Regions from separate parts of the Bradyrhizobium sp. UFLA05-89 genome, predicted to be linked through region 1. Evidence: riboswitches for the same ligand, from Rfam matches in the RefSeq annotation. Region 1 holds a riboswitch; each other region holds the start of a gene.
The links. Region 1 has a riboswitch for cobalamin ahead of SO139_RS24810 (DUF1636 family protein). Riboswitches for the same ligand answer to the same signal wherever they lie in the genome.

Region 1 (4,954 bases):
CGCAACGACGGCGCGGCTCGGCCAAGACTGCGCACGTCTCGATGCCATGGCGACTGCGCAAGGATGGCGGCTGATCGGCGGCACGCCACTGTTTCGTCTGTACGATGTCGGTGATGCGCTTGCCGCGCAGGATAAGCTCGCGCGCGGCCGGATCTGGTCGCGCGTCTTCAGCCAGCAGCCGAATTGGCTGCGCCTGGGCCTGCCGGGCGACGAGAGGGAATGGGCGCGTCTTGCGTCAACGCTCTCCAGTTGACCTTCAGCGCGCCAGCGCGAGCAGGCCTTCGACGTCGAGATGGGCCTCGATGTGATCGGCGAGTGCGTCGAGCGCGCTCTCGACCCTTGCGCCGTATGGCTGGTCTGTCGTGGGAATATCGAGCTGCGCGAGGAACGCCTTGCGGAAACCGTCCGACGTGAACAGCCCATGCAGATAACTGCCGTGCACGCGCCCATCGCTGGAGATGGCGCCCTCCGGTGCACCATCGAGCATCGCGAAGGGACGCGCGCGATCCGGCCCATCGGTGCGGCCAATGTGAATCTCGTAAGCGTCAATCGGCTCGCTGGTCCCGGCATGGCGCGCGGTGACGCGCGTCAGCGTTTTTTGCGGCGACATCACCGTCGTCACCTCAAGAAGGCCGAGGCCGGCTGTCGCGCCGGTCGAGCCCTCGATGCCTTCGGGATCATCCACGCTGCGGCCGAGCATCTGGTAGCCGCCGCAGACACCCAGCACGTGCCCGCCGCGGCGGTGATGTGCGAGGAGATCGATGTCCCAGCCTTGCGCGCGCAGGAAGGCGAGGTCGCCGCGCGTCGATTTCGAGCCAGGGATGATGACGAGCTGTACGTCGCCCGCGATGGCTTCGCCGGGACGGACCATCACGAGGTCAACGTTTGGTTCGAGCTTGAGCGGATCGAGATCGTCGAAATTGGCGATCCGCGACAGCGCCAGAAACGCGATCTTGCATCTGCCGGGCCTTCGCGCGTCGCCCAATCCCAGTGCATCCTCGGCCGGCAATTCGCCGGCGCGGTTAAACCAGGGCAGCACGCCAAAGCCGCGCCAGGATGTCTTGTCCTGGATCAGCCGGTAGCCGTCGTCGAACAGCGTGGGATCACCGCGGAACTTGTTGATGACGAACCCCTGGATCATCGCGGCATCGTCAGGATCGATCACGGTCTTGATGCCGACGAGCTGCGCGATGACGCCGCCGCGGTCGATGTCGCCGACCAGCACCACCGGAACATCAGCCTTGCGGGCAAAGCCCATATTGGCGATGTCGGCCTTGCGCAGATTGACTTCGGCCGGGCTGCCGGCGCCTTCGACCAGCACGAGATCGGCGCGCGTCTTCAGCCGTTCGAAGCTTTCGAGCACGGCGCCCATCAGCGTCGGCTTCATCGCCGCGTAGTCGCGGGCGCGCGCGGTGGCGATGCGCTTGCCTTGGACGATGACTTGCGCGCCGACATCGGTCTCGGGCTTGAGCAGCACGGGATTCATGTCGGTGTGCGGCTCGACGCCGGCGGCGAGCGCCTGGAGCGCCTGCGCGCGGCCGATCTCTCCGCCATCGACGGTCACCGCCGCATTGTTCGACATGTTCTGCGGCTTGAAGGGAAGCACGCGCAGGCCGCGGCGCTTTGCGGCACGCGCAAGGCCCGCGACGACGAGCGACTTGCCCACGTCCGAGCCCGCTCCCTGGATCATCAATGCGCGCGCCATCGAAGTCTCAGAACTCGACGCCGGCTTGTGCCTTGATGCCGGAGCGGAACGGATGTTTCACCAGCGTCATCTCGGTGACGAGATCGGCGATCTCGATCAGCTCGTCCTTGGCGTTGCGTCCGGTGAGGACGACATGCGTCAGCGGCGGCTTCTGCGTTTTCAGGAAGTCGACGACCTCGGCAATATCGAGATAGTCGTAGCGCATTGCGATGTTGATCTCGTCGAGCACGACCATGCGCAAATTGGGGTCGAGGATCAGCTCCTTCGCCTTCTCCCAGCCGGCCTTCGCCGCGGCGATGTCGCGGGCGCGGTCCTGCGTCTCCCAGGTAAAACCTTCGCCCATGGCGTGGAACTGGCAGAGATCGCCAAAATGCCCGGTGAGCAGGCGGCGCTCGCCGGTATCCCAGGCGCCCTTGATGAACTGGACGACCGCGCAAGGGAAGCCATGCGCGACGCAACGAACGATCATGCCGAAGGCGGAGGAGGACTTGCCCTTGCCCGCGCCGGTATGGACGATGATCAGCCCCTTTTCGCCGCTCTTGGTCGCCATGATCTTGTCGCGGGCAACCTTCTTCTTCGCCATTTTCGTGGCATGCCGGGCGTCGGTGTCTTGCACCGCTGGGGTATCCGGTTCAGGCGTCATCTGAAATGGTCCTTCGGCTTGACAAGTGGCGGCCATGGGCAAATGGTGGGCCAGTGTTGGTTCCTGTCCTACGACAGGCGAAGAGGGAATGCGATAGGGCTCGAATCGGCAAGATTCGTGTTCGAAAAGCAGCCGCCCCCGCGACCGTGACCGGAGAGATGCCCGAAGCCACTGATCCCATGGGATCGGGAAGGCGGGGATCGAAGGGAAATACCCTGCTCCGCAAGCCGGGAGACCTGCCAGCGCGACTGTTTTGGACCGGCGGACGGGGTGTTCCGCGACGGGGAAACGGACCCTCTTTCGAGCGGTTCGTGCGCCTCATCGCCTCCCGCAGATATCCTGGAAGGGGCGATGGCCGTCACACTTCACGTTTGTATCACCTGCCGCGCCGGGCAGACACCCGGCGAAGGTGAAGCCACGCCCGGCGCACGGCTGCATGCCGCGATCCTCGAGGCCGGCGTGCCCGAGGGCGTCAACCTGGTTCCCGTCGAATGCCTCTCGGCGTGTAGCCAGGGCTGCTCGGTCGCACTCAGCGCGCCGGGCCGATGGTCCTACGTCTACGGCCGCCTGTCGGATGCCAATGCGAACGATGTGATCGCAGGCGCTTCGGCTTACGCGGCTGCGCCCGACGGCATCGTGCCATGGCGCAGCCGCCCCGAAATCTTCCGCAAGCAATCGCTTGCCCGCATTCCCCCCATCGCCGTCGTGCCGGAGGCCGCCGAATGAACACGCTCGCAAAAGTCCCGGTCACGGTCGTCACGGGTTTTCTGGGATCAGGCAAGACGACGCTGATCCAGCATCTGATCAGCAATGCCAACGGCAAGAAGCTCGCGGTGCTCGTCAACGAATTCGGCAGCGAAGGTGTTGACGGCGAGATCCTGAAATCCTGCGCAGATGCCAATTGCCCGGAGGAAAACATCGTCGAACTCGCCAATGGCTGCATCTGCTGCACCGTGGCCGACGATTTCATTCCGGCGATGGAGCAACTGCTCGCACGTCGGGTGAGGCCGGATCATATTCTGATCGAAACGTCGGGGCTGGCCTTGCCGAAGCCGCTGCTGAAAGCGTTCGACTGGCCGGAGATCCGCTCACGCATCACGGTCGACGGCGTGATTGCGCTCGCCGACGCCGAGGCTGTCGCGGCCGGACGCTTCGCGCCCGATCCGGCTGCGGTGGAGGCGCAGCGCGCGGCGGATGAGAATCTCGATCACGAGACGCCGCTGTCGGAGGTGTTCGAGGACCAGATCGCCTGCGCCGATATCGTGCTCCTGACCAAGGCCGATCTTGCCGGCGCGGCGGGACTCGAAGCAGCGAAGGCGGCGATCGCGGCGGAAATGCCGCGCCCCGTTCCAATGCTGCCGGTCGTCGACGGCGCGGTGGACTTGCGCGTGATCCTCGGTCTTGAGGCGGCGGCCGAAGATGATCTCGCCGCGCGCCCCTCGCATCACGACGGCGAGGACGATCACGAGCACAATGATTTCAACTCCGTCGTGATCGATCTGCCTGAGGTCGTCGACGTCGAGGCGCTGATCGCCTCGGTGCAACGGCTGGCGCGCGAGCAGAACGTGCTGCGCGCAAAGGGCTATATCGCGGTCAAGGGCAAACCGATGCGGCTGTTGCTGCAATCGGTCGGCGAACGCGTGCGGCACCAGTTCGATCAGCCCTGGGGCGTGCGTCCCCGGCAATCCAAGCTGGTCGTGATCGGCGAGCATGGCGACATCGACGAGACCGCGATCAAGGCAGGACTTGGTATCTCAGGGCTTGGGATCTGATGCACGTCGTCTTCCGCGAGAGCCGTGGTCTGGAAGAGACTGCGACGCCAAGGGACATCGGCCAGGATCCGGCCGATCTCGTGGTGCTCTCGTTCTCGGACTCAGATCTCGCCGCGTTCGCGGCTGGTTGGCGGCGAGGGTGCGCGAGCCTGCCGTCGCTGCGGCTGGCGAATCTCGCCGAGCTGCGTCATCCGTTGTCGGTCGACACCTATATCGAGCGGACGCTGTCGCAAGCGCGCGGCATTCTGCTGCGCCTGATCGGCGGCGAGTCCTATTGGGCGTATGGGCTTGCAGCCCTGCAGCAACTGGCGAAGGACCGCGGCATCGCGCTTGCCGTGTTGCCAGCGGATGGTCGCGACGATGAACGGCTGGATGCGTTCTCGACCTTGCCGGTCTCGACGCTCAGACGGCTGAAAGTGCTCTGCGACAAGGGCGGACCGGTCGCCGCACAAGCCGCGATCGCGCAGCTTGCGCTGGCCTCGGGTCTCTATGCGGGACCGGTGGTAGGTGAGATCGAGGTTCCCGAGATTGGATTTTACGAGCCGGGAAGCGGCGTTGTCGGGGCGCTGCCCGACCCCGGCGGAAAACCTCGCGCGATCGTGACCTTCTATCGCTCTTATCTCACGGCCGCCGATACTGCGCCCGTCGATGCGCTGATCGCAGCGCTGCGCGAGAGAGGTTTCGAAGCCTTTGGTGTCTTCGTTACATCGTTGAAAGCGCCCGGCGTGGCGGATTGGCTACGCGCACTGTTTGCACAATGTCTGCCAGCGGCCATCGTCAACGCGACGGCGTTCTCTGCGCTTGGCGATGACGGCACGACGCCGTTCGATGCTG
Region 2 (4,954 bases), on a different contig from region 1:
CGGCTGGCCTGACGGAGCCGACACCGTGGTGGTGATGCTCGATGGCGGCACGGCGTTTCAGTCGCTCGATCCGCAAGGCCTGCAGATCTGGTGGGGCGCCTATCTCGGCATGCCCGATCAGGTCGTCATGTCGGGTGCGTTGGCCGAGATCGGTCCGCGCATCGTCGCCGCACGGCAGGAGGCGCGCGAACGGCACGGCTGGATCATGGACAGCTACATTCTCAAACGCAGCGTGTGACGCGACCGCAGTCGCGTGAACGGAGGCAGGACGACATGCTCCCCAATTGGGTTTACGAGAAATGCCCGGGTATCTCGACCTCGCACCGCGAGGCGGCGATGGCGCGGCAGGCGCAACTGACCAAGCCGACCGGTGCGCTCGGTCGGCTCGAGCAGGTCGCGATCGACCTTGCGGGCCTGCAGGAGACGGAGCAGCCGCGCGCCGCGCGCGTGCCGATCATCGTCTTTGCCGGCGATCACGGCATCGTCGCCCAGGGCGTCTCCGCCTATCCGCAGGAAGTCACGATCGCGATGATGTCGAATTTCGCCGCCGGCGGTGCTGCGATTTCGGTGCTGGCGCGTGAATTGGGCTTAAGTCTCGAGGTCGTCGATGCCGGCTCGCTGGCACAGTCGGAGGGCGCGGGGATTGTCGCGGACAAGCCGCGCTGTGGCACGCGCGATTTCAGCGTGGAAGCTGCGCTGGAGCCGGCGGAGCTGGTGTTTGCGTTCGAATGCGGACAGCGCGCTGTGACGCGTGCGGCGGCGAAGCAGCCTGATCTCCTCATCCTCGGCGAGATGGGCATCGGCAATACCACGGCGTCGGCGGCGATCGCGGCGAGCCTGCTCGGCGTGAGCGCCGACGAGATCGCCGGCAGCGGCACCGGTGTCGATGCCGTAGGGCGTGCACGCAAGGCGCGCGTGATCGACGCTGCGCTTGCACGGCATGGCCTGACGAAGACGGGCGCGTCTGCGGAGGAGGTCCTGCGCGCAGTCGGCGGCCTCGAAATCGCGGCGATCTGCGGCGCAATCATCGCGGCTGCACAGCGGCGTGTTCCAACCCTGATCGACGGCTTCATCGTGTCGGTTGCTGCGCTGGCGGCCGCGCGCCTCAATCCGTCATGTCAACCGTTCCTGCTGCCGTCGCACCAGTCGGCGGAGCTGGGTCATCGCCTGGTGCTTCGCGCGCTCAACGTTCAGCCGCTGGTCAGCCTCGATCTCAGGCTCGGGGAGGGATCGGGCGCCGCGATCGCGCTGCCGCTGGTGCGGCTCGCCTGCGCCCTGCACAATGGCATGGCGACGTTCGCGCAGGCCAATGTTCCGGATCGTCCGGCCTGAGACGGCTCAAGCGATCGTCTGATTGACCGACACGATCCGCCAGCCGTTCGCGAGCCGATCGATGCGGGTGAGCGAGAGTGGCTCGATCGCAAAGCGCAGCGCCGCCTCCGGGGCGAGGTCGAGCGCGATGCACAGCACAGCGCGGATGGTGCCGGAATGGACGACGAGGACCGCCGGTCCTCTTTCGATGCGGTGAAGGCCTTCACGGGTTCTGGCGATCTGATCTTCAAAACTTTCGCCGCCCGGCGGCCTCGCGTGCGCTGGATTGGCCCAGAACTGCGCGTAGGGCTCGCCGCCCGAGGCGGCGAGATCGTCGTGACGTCGTCCGGTCCATTCGCCAAAATCCTGCTCGCTGAACCCGGGCACGAGGATCGGATCGAGCCCGAGCGCGTGCGCCGTGTCGACGGTCCGTCGTGCCGGGCTCGCGTAGCTCGCGGCCCCCTGCGGCAGGCACCGTCGCAACGCGTCCAAACGCGTCCGGTCGCTGAGGTCGGCCTGCGCATCCATGGCGTGGATCGTCCCCGCGACGCCATCGACGACCGCATGTCTCACCAACCAGAGGAAGGTGTCCCCCTCCATTCAGCATCTCCACAGACGTTTGCACCGCTGCGACAAGAATGCCGCGGCCAGCACATTGACTCTCTGTCGCTCCTAATCATAGATGCTCGCGACGGTTTCCCCATCCGGGGATGAAAAGGGAATGCGGTGCGGGGATTTTCCCCAATGCCGTAGCTGCCCCCGCAACTGTAAGCGGAGAATCCTTCGTCACAAGCCACTGGGCTCTCGGTCCCGGGAAGGCGGCGAAGAGGTCACGACCCGCGAGCCAGGAGACCTGCCGTCAGCCGTGGTCACACGCGAAGATGTCGGTCGGGGAGTACAGACATTTGGCTTAGCTGGAGGCGAGAACTGCGCCGAAGGTTGAGACTTGGTTCGCTGTGACGTGCCACTGACGTCATACCGAGGTCCGAACCATGTCTTCCGCCCGCACCGGCTACCCGCGCAAATTCCTGCGCGCGTCCAGCATTCTCACGCCGTTCATCTTCGTCGATATATCCGCAGCCGTTGCGCAGCAAGTCCGCGAGCAATTGCCGCCGGTCGAGGTCCGCCAGGCCGACCAAAGCCGCAAGCCGGCCAAGCCGGGCGGACGCAATGAGCGAAGCGCCCGGCGCGCGGCGCCGAACAGAACGGCGACCGCCGTGACCTCGCAAAAGCCGGCCGTTCAGAACGCGACGCAGACACCACTCAACACGAATGCGGTGGCCGAAAGCGCTTCGCGTCTCGGCCTCACTGCGCGTGAGGTGCCCGCGACCGTCGAGGTGATCTCGGCCGAGACGATTCGCGAGCAGGGCTACCGGACCGTTTCGGACGTCGCGCAGGGCACGGTCGGCGTGACCGCCGGCGACAATCCGGCGGAGCCTTCGGCCTTCTCGATGCGCGGCTTCACCAACAGTCAGATCAATACTCTCTACAACGGCATCAAGATCGGCCCGCAGAACATGACCTCGCGCATCATGGACACGGCCAATCTGGAAGCGGTGGAGTTTCTGAAGGGGCCGGCCTCGCTGATGTCAGGCGAGGGCGCCAGCGGCGGCGCGGTCAATTTCGTGACCAAGCAGCCGCACACCGGGCCGGTCCAGAACGAGGCATTCTTTTCGTACGACTCGCTGAACTCGTACCGCAGCTATTACGGCTCCGGTGGCAGCACCAATGTGCAGGGTCTCGATTATCGGTTCGACGTCAGCCGCTCCTCGCTCAATGGCTTTGCCGACGACACCAGCACCAAGACGCTCGATGTATCGAGCCAGCTCAACTATCGCGTCTCGGACAATCTCAAGCTCTGGGGCGCGATCGAATACAGGGAGGATCGCTCAAAGGGCTATTGGGGCGTTCCGCTGGTGCCGATCGCCTACAGCGGGTCGCACGCCACAGCCGGCATCGTCTCCGGCAGCTACGTCTCGAACTACAACGGGTCGAATCTCGGCCCCGTCACGATCGACGACCGCACCTTCAACACCAACTACAATGTGCTCGACAATCGCAACGCGGCGCAGGAGGTGTGGCTGCGTGGCGGCTTCGAGCTCAAGCTCGCGCAGGGCCTCACCTTGAAGAGCCAGACCTATGGCTATGGTGCCGAGCGTACGTGGTTCAACAACGAGGTCGAGGCGTTCAACGCCAATTCAAACCTGGTCGATCGCGAGCGCTTCTATGTGGCGCACAGCCAGCGGCTGGTCGGCAACGTCACCGACCTGACCTGGGATGCGAATATCGCAGGTTTTGACAATCGCCTGGTGACGACCTTCGCCGCGAGCGATCTCGATTTTGTCCGGCCGGGCGCGGCGAATTTCCCGCATGATCTCGTCACGCTGGTCGATCCCGCGCGTGGTTACTATGGCCCGCTCACGACGCAGCAGCAGACGGCGCGCATCGACAACGAAGCATTGTCGTTCGAGGACCGGCTGAAGATCACCCGAAGCTTCGCGCTGATCGGCGGCCTGCGCGTCGAGCATATCGGGCTCGACCGCAATTCGACCAACGTCGGCGGTCTTGAGAAGGCGGGCTTCCCGTTCTCGAAGGACTGGGCGCCGGTGACCGGCCGCATCGGCTACACCTGGGAAGCGGTGCCCGGCCTGACCTTCTATAGCCAGTATGCGACCGGCGCCGACGTCTCGGCCAACAACATCTTCCTGCTCGCACCAACGCAGCCGCTCGACCTGACGACCTCGCGCACCTACGAGACCGGCGTCAAGCATCTGTTCTGGGACAATCGGGCAGAATGGTCGTTCTCGGCCTACGACATCCTGCGCAAGAACGTCTATGCAGCCGCCGGCGGCATGCAGCTCAACATTGCCGGGCGACAGGAGTCCAAGGGCGTGGAGCTCGCCGGTGCCGTGCGCGTGACGGACGCCATGCGGCTGTGGGGCAATATCGCCTATGTCGATGCACGCTATGCCGACTACAATTTTGCCGGTGGCTCGTTCTCCGGCAATACGCCGCCAAACGTGCCGCGCATCGTCGCCAATGCCGGCGCATCCTATCGCTTCTTCACACCTTTCCTCACACCTTGGCCGGTGGAGCTCGGCGTCGTCGGACGTCACGTCGGCGATCGCTACAACACCGATGCGAACACCGTGACGCTGAACGCCTACACGATCGCAGACGTCTACGCATTCGTCGACATCCCGAAATCGGTCTTCGCCGTCGAGCAGACGCGTCTGACGTTCCGCGTGCGCAATATCACCGACAAGCGCTATGCGGTCTGGGGCGATCCGTTCTACCCCGATCAGGTTCTGCTGGGCGCGCCGCGCACCTATGAGATCTCCGCCGCGTTCAAGTGGTAAGGTGATGATCGCATGATGGGCGCGACGATCCTGCTGCACCGCTGGCTTGGAATTGCGTTCTGCCTGCTGTTTGCGATGTGGTTCGCAAGCGGAATCGTGATGCACTTCGTTCCGTTTCCTTCATTGAGTGAAGCGGAACGCGTCGAAAGTCTCGCACCACTGGGAAACGTGGCTGCGGGGATTGGGCCGTCGGACGCCGTCGCGGCGAGCGGACTGTCCGACGCTGCGCGCGTGCGGCTGATCCGGCGGAGCGACGGTCCCGTCTACGTCGTCATGGGGCCTTC
Region 3 (4,954 bases), on a different contig from region 1:
TGCCCTCGAACACGACGTAGAAGGCGACGAGATCACGCAGGAAGGCGCGGTCGCTGTCGGGCGTGCCGGTCTGGAACGACGGATCATCCAGATGCTGGGTGTGCTTGAGAGCCCAGGCCGCCTTGTCGGTGATCGACGGCACCTCGCGGTACATGTTGAACAGCTCACCCTCGTCGAGGCCGAGGCTTTCCACGATGTACTGGAAAGTGTGGGTGTGCACCGCCTCCTCAAAAGCCTGCCGCAGCAGATACTGCCTGCATTCCGGATTGGTCAGATGACGGTAGATCGCCAGAACGATGTTGTTGGCGACCAGCGATTCCGAGGCCGCGAAGAAGCCGAGATTGCGCTTGATCGCGCGCCGCTCGTCCTCGGTCAGGCCGTCCCGCGACTTCCACAGCGCGATGTCAGCCTGCATCGAGACTTCGGTCGGCATCCAGTGATTGTTGCAGCCGGAGAGATATTTCTCCCAGGCCCATTTGTACTTCAGCGGCAGCAGCTGGTTGACGTCGGCGCGGCAGTTGATCATCCGCTTCTCGTCGACCGAGACGCGGCCGCCGGCGCGGTCGATCGACCCCAGGCCGGTCGGATCGACCGGCTCGAGCTTGAGCTGGGTCTGCGGACGCAGCGCCGTGGTGAGGGCTGGCGCGGCCGGAGCCGCCGCCGTGGTTTCAGTATCGGACCAATCAAGCATCGTCATTTCCTCACTGGCACGCTTCGCATTCGGGATCGTTGATCCGGCAGGCCTTGATGCCGTCGAGATCGGGCGCCGCCGCGGCCGGGATCATGATCGGCGCGTGCGAGGCGCCGCCCGATGCCGACACCGCGTTGAGCTTGCCGTCGGTGCCCTTCAGCGTCGATTTTTCGACATGCGTGGCGCTGCGCGAGCGCAGGTAATAGGTCGTCTTCAGGCCGCGCCGCCAGGCCAGCCGGTAAAGCGTATCGAGCTTCTTGCCGGAGGGATTGGCGATGTAGAGGTTGAGCGACTGCGACTGGTCGATCCATTTCTGCCGGCGCGCGGCCGCCTCGATCAGCCAGGCACTGTCGATCTCGAAGGCGGTGGCGTAGAGCGCCTTGAGATCGTCAGGAACGCGGTCGATCTGGCCGACGCTGCCGTCGAAATATTTGAGGTCGGAGACCATCACCTCGTCCCACAGTCCCCTCGCCTTCAGGTCGCGGACCAGGAACTCGTTCACGACCGTAAAGTCGCCGGACATGTTCGATTTGACGAACAGGTTCTGGTAGTTCGGCTCGATCGACTGCGAGACACCGCAGATGTTTGAGATCGTCGCGGTCGGGGCGATCGCCATGACGTTCGAGTTGCGCATGCCGCGGGAGGTGACCTTGTTGCGCAGGTGGTCCCAGTCGAGCGTCGAAGAGCGGTCGGCGTCGAGGCCGCCACGGGCGTCGGCGACGAACTGGATGGAGTCGAGCGGCAAAATGCCCTTCGACCACAGCGAGCCCTCGAAGCTCGGATAACGGCCACGCTCGGCGGCGAGATCCGACGATGCTTCGATGGCGTGGTAAGAGATCGCTTCCATACTGGTGTCGGCGAACGCCACGGCCGCGTCCGACGCGATCGGGATGCGCTGAACCTGAAGCGCCTCCTGGAAGCCCATCAAGCCGAGGCCGACCGGCCGGTGGCGCATGTTGGAGCGGCGCGCCTCCGGGATGGTGTAGAAGTTGATGTCGATGACGTTGTCGAGCATCCGCACCGCTGATGTCACCGTCCGCTTCAGCTTGGCCTGGTCAAGACCATTGGACCCAACATGGGCGAGCATGTTGATGGAGCCGAGATTGCAGACCGCGACCTCGTCGCCCGAGGTGTTCAGGGTGATCTCGGTGCAGAGGTTCGACGAGTGGATCACGCCCATGTGCCGCTGCGGCGAGCGCAAATTGCAGGGATCCTTGAAGGTGATCCAGGGATGACCGGTCTCGAACACCATGGTCAGCATGCGGCGCCACAGATCGGTCGCGCGGACCGTCTTGGACACCCGCATGCCGCCGGCCTTCGCCTTGGCTTCATAAGCCTCGTAAGCCGACTTGAACGCCTCGCCGTAGCGGTCGTGCAAATCGGGCGTCTCGTCCGGCGAGAACAGCGTCCACTCGCCGTCGGCATCGACGCGCTGCATGAACAAGTCCGGCACCCAATTGGCGGTGTTCATGTCGTGGGTGCGGCGGCGGTCGTCGCCGGTGTTCTTCCGCAGATCGAGGAACTCCTCGATGTCGACGTGCCAGGTTTCGAGATAGGCGCAGACCGCGCCCTTGCGCTTGCCGCCTTGGTTGACGGCGATCGCAGTGTCGTTGGCGACCTTCAGGAACGGGATGATGCCCTGGCTCTCGCCGTTGGTGCCCTTGATATGGGCGCCGAGACCGCGCACCGGCGTCCAGTCGTTACCGAGGCCGCCCGAATATTTTGCCAGCAGCGCATTGTCCTTGATCGACTTGAAAATACCGTCGAGGTCGTCGGAGACGGTGGTGAGGAAGCAGGACGAGAGCTGCGGGCGCAGCGTGCCCGAGTTGAACAGCGTCGGAGTCGAGGCCATGAAGTCGAACGACGACAGCAAATCGTAGAACTCGATCGCCTTGGCTTCGCGGTCAATCTCGCGCACCGCCAGGCCCATGGCCACGCGCATGAAGAAGGCCTGCGGCAGCTCGATCCGCTTGCCATGCTCATGCAGGAAGTAGCGGTCGTAGAGCGTCTGGAGGCCGAGGAACTGGAAGTTCAGATCGCGCTCGGGCTTCAGCGCCGCCGCGATCCGACCGAGATCGAAGCGGGCGAGCTCGGGATCGAGCAACTCGGCGGCGATGCCGGTCTTCACATAGGCCGGGAAGTATTCGGCATAGCGCGTCACCATGTCCGCCTGTGAAGCGGATGTCGGCACGCTGTGGACGTAGGACAGCACCTCGCCGCGGAGCTTGTCGAGCAGCAGGCGCGCACTGACATAGGCGTAGTTCGGCTCCTGCTCGACCAGCGTGCGGGCGGCCATGATCGAGGCCAGCGCCAGTTCGTCCTGGCTGATGCCATCGTAGAGATTGCGCGTGGTTTCGGCGAGCACGGGCGCAGCGGAGACACCGTCGAGCCCGGCGCAGGCTTCGCCGACGATCAGCGCGAGGCGCTTGCTGTCGAGACCGACGCGCGAACCGTCGGCAAGCGTAACGTGGAGTGCTGGGGCAGCGACGGGCACGGCCTGATGAGCAGCAGCTTCCTCCGCACGCTGGCGGGTACGTTCATCGCGATACAGCACGTAGGCGCGGGCCACCTTGTGGTGCTCGCTGCGCATCAACGCAAGCTCGACCTGATCCTGGACGTCCTCGATGTGGAAGGTGCGGCCCTCGCCGGCACGACGGTGCAATGCCGCGACCACTTCCGCAGTCAGTTGCTCGACGCTCTCGTGGACGCGGCGTGAAGCGACCGCGGTGTTTCCTTCCACGGCGAGGAAGGCCTTGGTCATCGCGACCGCGATCTTCGCCTGGTCGAACGGGGTGACCTTGCCGTTGCGGCGGATGATCTGCATGGCGGGCTCGCTGGGAACGGCAGCGAGCGACTCTGGACGCAACTGGATGATGGGAGCGGAGACAGTCTCCGCGTGGTGCATATTGGTAGACATCAAGGGCCCCGTGATGCGCGCGTTATGTTTGAGCGGGGCAAGACGAGGACGCTGCAGAAACGCCGGCAACGGAGTGCCGACGGCGCATGCAAGCGACCGCCGGGACACCCCGCCCGTGGACGTTCAGTTGCGTCGCGGCAGGTCTCCTGGCTCGCAGGTCATAGCTTTCTCCCCGTCTTCCCGGCGCGAACAGGCACCAGTGACGATTGTTTGGGAGCAGCTCGCTGCTGACAGTTGCGGGGGCAGCGCCGGAATTCCGCACCTCAGGCGCGGTTCACCGGCTTCCCTCTTAGCCACTAAATCTTGCGATCCAGCGGAACCGTGACACCCATATGTGGTGATATTCGCGGCGAAGTGTCAATGATCGATTAACGCGTCGGCCGGTTTTTGTCTGTGGAATGCGGGAATTTCACAGCTATCCACCGACATCCCGCGATTCGGCGGCTGCGCGCAATCAGTTCCGTTACGGGGTTTTCGCGGGGAATGGGGAATGCCAATTCATCGTGCTTGGCGAATCAGGCGGGAGCAACCGAACGGAGGTCGTCGCGTCGCCGCCTTCGTCGTTCACGTCGAAATCGCGCGTCGCCGCCCAAGCGGATTGAGCAGGCGAACGATCTCGCAGGCTGCAACAAGACCGACCAACCAGGCGGCGCTGCGCAGCCCAATCCGTGTCACTATGGCGAGAGTGAAGGCGCCCTCGCCGCCCAGGAACGGCGTCATGGCGAACAGAGTGAGCTCATAGGCCGCGTAGGCACAAACCAACGTGACCGCCAGAACCACAGCCGTGTGGTTCTGCGGGAGCGCACCGAGAATGGCTGACGAGACAGCGGTAGCGGCGAGCGCCGCTGCCCCGATCGCGAAGCCCCAGGCGATCGTGTTGGCATCGACCGGATAGTGCAGCACGCCAAATCCGATCGCCTGATTGACCAGCCATGCACCCGTGACGACGAGGAGTGCCGGACGCAACCGCAACAACGCGGCTGCAACGACTGCGAAGGCCGCAAACGGAGTCGCGCAGGCAAATACGAAGCTTGCCAGCGCACAGGCCGTCACCAGCAGACCGAAGGCGAACATCGGAGCGTTGCGCGGCTCAACCGGGTGCAAACGAAAGCCGTCAGCGGCGGCGGGCAGAACGTTGAAGGCCATTGGAAAATCTCCTCTCCTGCAATTGTAGCGACATCTGTTGCTGCGGGACAGCCTTTTGGCGGTCAGTGAAGGGCATCCATGGGATTTTCGGGCTCGGCAAGGTCGATCCGGTCATACGCGGCGAGCCATTCGATGATCGTCTGCGACAGCGGTCCGGCCGCGGCCAACTGCCGAAGCGTCACCCGAACGGTCGCGCGGCC
Region 4 (4,954 bases), on a different contig from region 1:
ATCGGCAGGCCCAACGCAGTGCCGATGCCGGCCGCTGCGGAGGGGCCGAGATGGGCGATGTGGTCGATCTTGTGCTCGTGCAGGCAGATGCCCTTCACCAGATTGACCTGGATCTCGTAGCCGGTCGCAAGGCCGCGGATCAGCGCGGCGCCGTCGAGGCCGCAATGCTGTGCGACCGCAAGGATCGGCGGAATGTTGTCGCCGGGATGGGAGTAGTCGGCAGCCAGGAACGTGTCGTGGAAATCGAGCTCGCGCACGGCAACGCCATTGGCCCAGGCCGCCCATTCCGGCGAGATGCGCCGCGACGGTGCGAGTCCGAACACCGTTGCGCCGGGCTTGAACGGATGAGTAACTGCCTGTGCACGTGCGCTCGCCACGGGACGGCGCGCAACCGAAGCGGCGGCCACGGCGGCGTTGTCGATGATCCGGTTTCCGATCATCTCGATCACCGCGGGCTCGACGGCGACCGGATCGGAAGCGACCTCGGCGATCTTCCAGGCGAGTTGATCGGCCCGCGCCAGATGCTCGGAGGACTTGTAGGTGCGGACGTTATGCGATTTCACGATTGGATATCCCTAGACTTGGTTTGAAGGAAGCGGAGCCACGGGCGTCGGCCGGCCGGATGTGTCGACCGCAACCATCTCGAACGAGCCTTGCATGGCGACCCGGCGAGCGCCTGTGCCAAGCGTCTCCGCGACCACTTCCACGGAGACGGTCATTGATGAGCGGCCGACGCGCTCGACCTGGGCGGTCAACTCGACGAGCTCGCCGACACGGACCGGCGCGTGGAATTGCACCTTGTCCGACGTCGCCATCACGACGGCACAGCGGGCTCGGCGCGTCGCCGCAACGAAGGCGGCCTTGCCCATCAGGCTCAAGGCATTGCCGCCGAACAGCGTGCCGTAATGATTGGCCTGCTCGGGAAGATCACCTCGACGAACCGGGTGGGCTCGTTCCGGCTGGCGATGGATTCGAGAGCGGCCTGCATCGACGGATATCCGATGACCCTTGCAACTTGGTCTTGCTATTCGCAATATCTGCAAGAGCGGCGATCGCGTACAGTACTGAAAAGGTGAAGCTTTGCGAAGCAAAGGCTGTGAATTTGCAAAGTTTGCGAAGTCCGGGGAGGGCGCCATATGAAGAAGGCATTCATGGGCGTGCGCCTGAAACGCCTGCGCGAGGAGCGCAGGTTGACGCAGCAGGCGCTCGCCTCGGCGATCGGAATTTCGCTGAGCTATCTCAACCAGCTGGAGAACAACCAGCGGCCGCTCACGATCGCCGTGCTGCTCAAGCTCAACGCTGCATTCGGCGTCGACGTTCAGTTGTTCTCGGAGGATGACGAGGCGCGGCTCATTGCCGATTTACGAGAAGCCTTGTCGGATCCGGAGATCGGCGACACGTTGTCTGCCGCCGAACTGCGAGAGCTTGCCGTCAACATGCCGGCGCTCGGGCGGGCGCTTGTCGGCATCAATCGCCGGTACCGGCAGGCGATCGAGCAGACTGCGGCGCTCGCCGCGCTGCTCGGTGAGGACCGGCAGGCCGAAACAGCGATCCTGCCTTCGACGCCTTACGAAGAGGTTCGCGATTTCTTCTATGCGCGTCACAACTACATAGCCGAACTTGATGAAGCTGCTGAGCTAATGGCCGAGGAACTCGCGCCCTCGGCAACCGTAACGCCGTCCACCCTTAGCGATCATCTGCGAAAGAGGTTCGACGTTTCGGTTGTGACCGGCGATGCGACAGACGATGTCCAGCGCCGTTTCGATCCGCAGAGCCGGACACTGCATCTTTCGCGCAGGCTCGAACCTGGACAACGTGCGTTCCAGCTCGCAACTCAGATCGCCATGCTCGGCCTCGAACAAGAGTTGAAGACGTTGGTCGAGAGCGCAGGCTTCGCCAATCAGGAGACGCGCGGGCTTGCCCGCATCGGCCTTGCCAACTACTTTGCCGGCGCGCTGCTCATGCCTTACGAGCGATTTCTTGCCGAAGCCAAGGTGCGTCGCTACGACATCGATCTCCTGGGCGAGGCATTCGGCGTCGGCTTTGAAACCATCTGTCATCGCCTCAGCACGTTGCAAAGACCTTCGTCGCGCGGCGTTCCGTTCTTCTTCATTCGCGTCGACCGTGCCGGCAACATTTCGAAACGCCAATCCGCCACCGATTTCCATTTCTCCCGGATTGGCGGCACCTGTCCGCTCTGGAATGTCTATGAGGCGTTTGCCTCTCCCGACCGTATCGTGACTCAATTTGCCCGGATGCCGGACGAACGGGCCTATCTTTGGATCGCGCGAACCGTGTCCCACAGGAGCGGCGGTTATGAATCCCTCAGCAAGACTTTCGCCGTGGCGCTCGGGTGCGACGTCAGGCACGCTGGCGAGCTCGTTTACTCCAGGGGCTTGGACATTCACGATCCTGCGTCAGCGGTCCCCATTGGCATGGGATGCAAGGTGTGCGAACGTATCAGTTGTCCGCAGCGAGCTTTTCCACCGGTCGGCCGGTCCCTGATGGTCGACGAGCGACAGTCGCTCTTTTCACCTTATGCCGCGTCCAAGCCCTGAGACGAATGCAAGACGAAGCTGTTCATTTTCGCTATCTCGATACGTCTGAAGCCGCGGTGCATATGGTCGGCTTCTATCCTTCGGTGCGCTTGACGGCCGGCAGCATCCAGAAGGCAAACCAGGCAATTCGGCTGGTCAAATCGACGTTTCGCGACGAGGTAAAGTGCGTCGTGAAGCACGTGAGATCGGGCATCGTCATCGAATGTCCTGACGTTGCCGAGCGCTCAATCCTGGATGTGTGCGAGGTCGCCGAGCAGAAGCTTGAGCGGCTGAGGATCGAGCCGCTGACTGCGAAGATGGTCGAAGAAATTCTCTCAGTCTCCGGCGCGGAGCTTCGCCGCTGGTCAAAGGACGGTCGTGTCCCAACGAGCGGCAGGGCCTATTTCAGCCAAGGCAGGAAGCAGGTCGGACTTTTTCTTTATCCTCCAGAGGCAATTCGCGAGTTGTCGTCGCGCGCCGATCAGATCACGCAATGGCGCGACGCGGATCGGATTAGCCGGCACTAAATTCCGCCTCGCCATTACATCCAGTGATGTATTTCGATCACACTGTGCAACGAACCGTAGACCATCGTCGCGAACTCGTTTGACGGGGCCAAACCCGAAACCTTACGGTTGTTGCGACGGCTCCCTTCGGGGATTAATAGGGAATGCGGTGCGGGGAGTACCCTTATGCCGCGGCTGCCCCCGCAACTGTAAGCGGTGAACCTCACGTCATTTGCCACTGGGCATCTCGGTCCCGGGAAGGCGACGGAGAGGTAACGACCCGCGAGCCAGGAGACCTGCCGTCAGCCGTGGTCACACGCGAAGGTGTCGGTCGGGGAGTAACAGACATTAGCTTCACCGGAGCAATCGATCGCTCCGCCGTAAAGCCTCGTTCGCTGTGACGTGCCACTGACGTCATACCGAGGCCTGTTGTATGTCTCCCGTTTCTGCCGCTATCCGGCGCCGCCGCGTGGCTCTGCTCGCATCAACCGTGATCGTCTCTGCTGCTCTTATTGAGGCCGGGGCGGCCCGCGCCCAGACTGTTGCAGAGCAACTACCGCCCGTGGAAGTGACCAAGTCGGACGACCCGAACCGCACGCGCGCCAGAGCGACCGGCGATGGCGAAACGACGAGGCGTCGCGCCGCGCCAAACGTCACCGCCCGTGGCACTCCGGCGGCCGATAGCACACCCCCGCCGGCGGCGGGCAACCAGACAGTCGCCAGCGGCGGAGGGATCGTCGGAGCGGCGACCACCGTTATCACCGCCGCCGACATCGCACATTCGCCGGCGCAGTCGCTCGCCGAGATCATCACGACGCAGACCCCGGGTGCCCAGATCACGACGCTTTACGGCGGCCCGGTGGCGGCCAAGACTAGCGTCGACCTGCGCGGCTTCGGCGCTTTCGCCACGGCAAATACGCTGGTCCTGATCAACGGGCGGCGGCTGAACGACATCGACATGGCGCAGGTGGATCTCTCCACCATCCCGCTCAATTCCATCGAGCGCATCGAGATCACGCGCGGCAATTCCGGCGCAGTGCTTTACGGCGACAATGCGGTTGGCGGCGTCATCAATATCATCACCAAAAACGGTGTTAGCGGGCCACCCGTCACGGCGCGCATCGAAGCCGGATTCGGTTCGTTCAACACCAGGCTCGGCAACGTTTCGACCTCGCTCACCTCTGGTCCCTGGTCGACCTCGTTTTACGGCAATGTCGTCAAGACCGACGGCTACCGCGATAACAATCGCTACTCCCAGGAAAACGGCGTCGGCAATCTGAACTACTCGACGCCCGATCTGACGGCGTTTCTCACCGTCACGGGTGACAACCAGGAACTGAGGTTGCCGGGCGGCCGCCTCGTCGATCCGTCGATCGGGCTCGACCAACTCGCAACGGATCGAAGAGGCACCAGCACGCCCTTCGACTACGCCAACCAGCAGGGCTGGAGTGCGACCGCAGGTTTCACGAAGACACTCGTCAACGGCGTTGATCTGATTGTCGACGGCGGCGTGCGCGACAAGAAGCAGCAGAGCGCATTTTTCTCCAGTCCAACGCCGGTGCCGGCTCTCTTCACCTCGACCTATCTCGAAGCCAATCTGACGACGTGGTCGATCACGCCGCGACTGAGCGTGAAGAGCCTGCTGTTCGGCATGCCCTCGCAGTTGCTGACCGGTATCGACTACTATGATGCGAGCTACCAACAGGATCGCGGCGCCGGCCAGGGCCTGGCACCGTGGCACAATTACGACCTCAGGCAACAGACGGTTGCCGGCTACTTCCAGCATACGCTGGGTGTCACGCCGACGACCGACGTCTCCTACGGCGCGCGCGTGCAGAACGTCAACTTGTCGGCGCGTGACAATTTCGATCCTACAGCTCCGTTCAACGCCGACATCGGCGCGCTGCCGCT

Region 2: another riboswitch for cobalamin. It lies ahead of SO139_RS41180 (TonB-dependent receptor); the one in region 1 lies ahead of SO139_RS24810 (DUF1636 family protein).
Region 3: another riboswitch for cobalamin. It lies ahead of SO139_RS10055 (ribonucleoside-diphosphate reductase subunit alpha); the one in region 1 lies ahead of SO139_RS24810 (DUF1636 family protein).
Region 4: another riboswitch for cobalamin. It lies ahead of SO139_RS10070 (TonB-dependent receptor); the one in region 1 lies ahead of SO139_RS24810 (DUF1636 family protein).

Annotation. Positions count from the first base shown of each region.
Region 1 is NZ_JBANBA010000051.1:43,312-48,265, forward strand. Features, by position in the region: gene cobD (threonine-phosphate decarboxylase CobD) at 1-253, shown strand, start outside; gene SO139_RS24800 (cobyric acid synthase) at 257-1,705, opposite strand; gene cobO (cob(I)yrinic acid a,c-diamide adenosyltransferase) at 1,713-2,348, opposite strand; cobalamin riboswitch at 2,389-2,606, shown strand; gene SO139_RS24810 (DUF1636 family protein) at 2,700-3,074, shown strand; gene cobW (cobalamin biosynthesis protein CobW) at 3,071-4,120, shown strand; gene cobN (cobaltochelatase subunit CobN) at 4,120-4,954, shown strand, end outside.
Region 2 is NZ_JBANBA010000144.1:581-5,534, forward strand. Features, by position in the region: gene cobF (precorrin-6A synthase (deacetylating)) at 1-238, shown strand, start outside; gene cobT (nicotinate-nucleotide--dimethylbenzimidazole phosphoribosyltransferase) at 274-1,332, shown strand; gene SO139_RS41175 (histidine phosphatase family protein) at 1,339-1,911, opposite strand; cobalamin riboswitch at 1,987-2,186, shown strand; gene SO139_RS41180 (TonB-dependent receptor) at 2,304-4,670, shown strand; gene SO139_RS41185 (PepSY domain-containing protein) at 4,683-4,954, shown strand, end outside.
Region 3 is NZ_JBANBA010000014.1:10,293-15,246, forward strand. Features, by position in the region: gene SO139_RS10050 (ribonucleotide-diphosphate reductase subunit beta) at 1-691, opposite strand, end outside; gene SO139_RS10055 (ribonucleoside-diphosphate reductase subunit alpha) at 702-3,608, opposite strand; cobalamin riboswitch at 3,728-3,947, opposite strand; gene SO139_RS10060 (hypothetical protein) at 4,173-4,754, opposite strand; gene SO139_RS10065 (DUF6925 family protein) at 4,817-4,954, opposite strand, start outside.
Region 4 is NZ_JBANBA010000014.1:16,936-21,889, reverse strand. Features, by position in the region: gene SO139_RS10090 (MmgE/PrpD family protein) at 1-563, opposite strand, end outside; gene SO139_RS10085 (acyl-CoA thioesterase) at 576-869, opposite strand; gene SO139_RS10080 (short-chain fatty acyl-CoA regulator family protein) at 1,137-2,558, shown strand; gene SO139_RS10075 (hypothetical protein) at 2,465-3,064, shown strand; cobalamin riboswitch at 3,165-3,361, shown strand; gene SO139_RS10070 (TonB-dependent receptor) at 3,477-4,954, shown strand, end outside.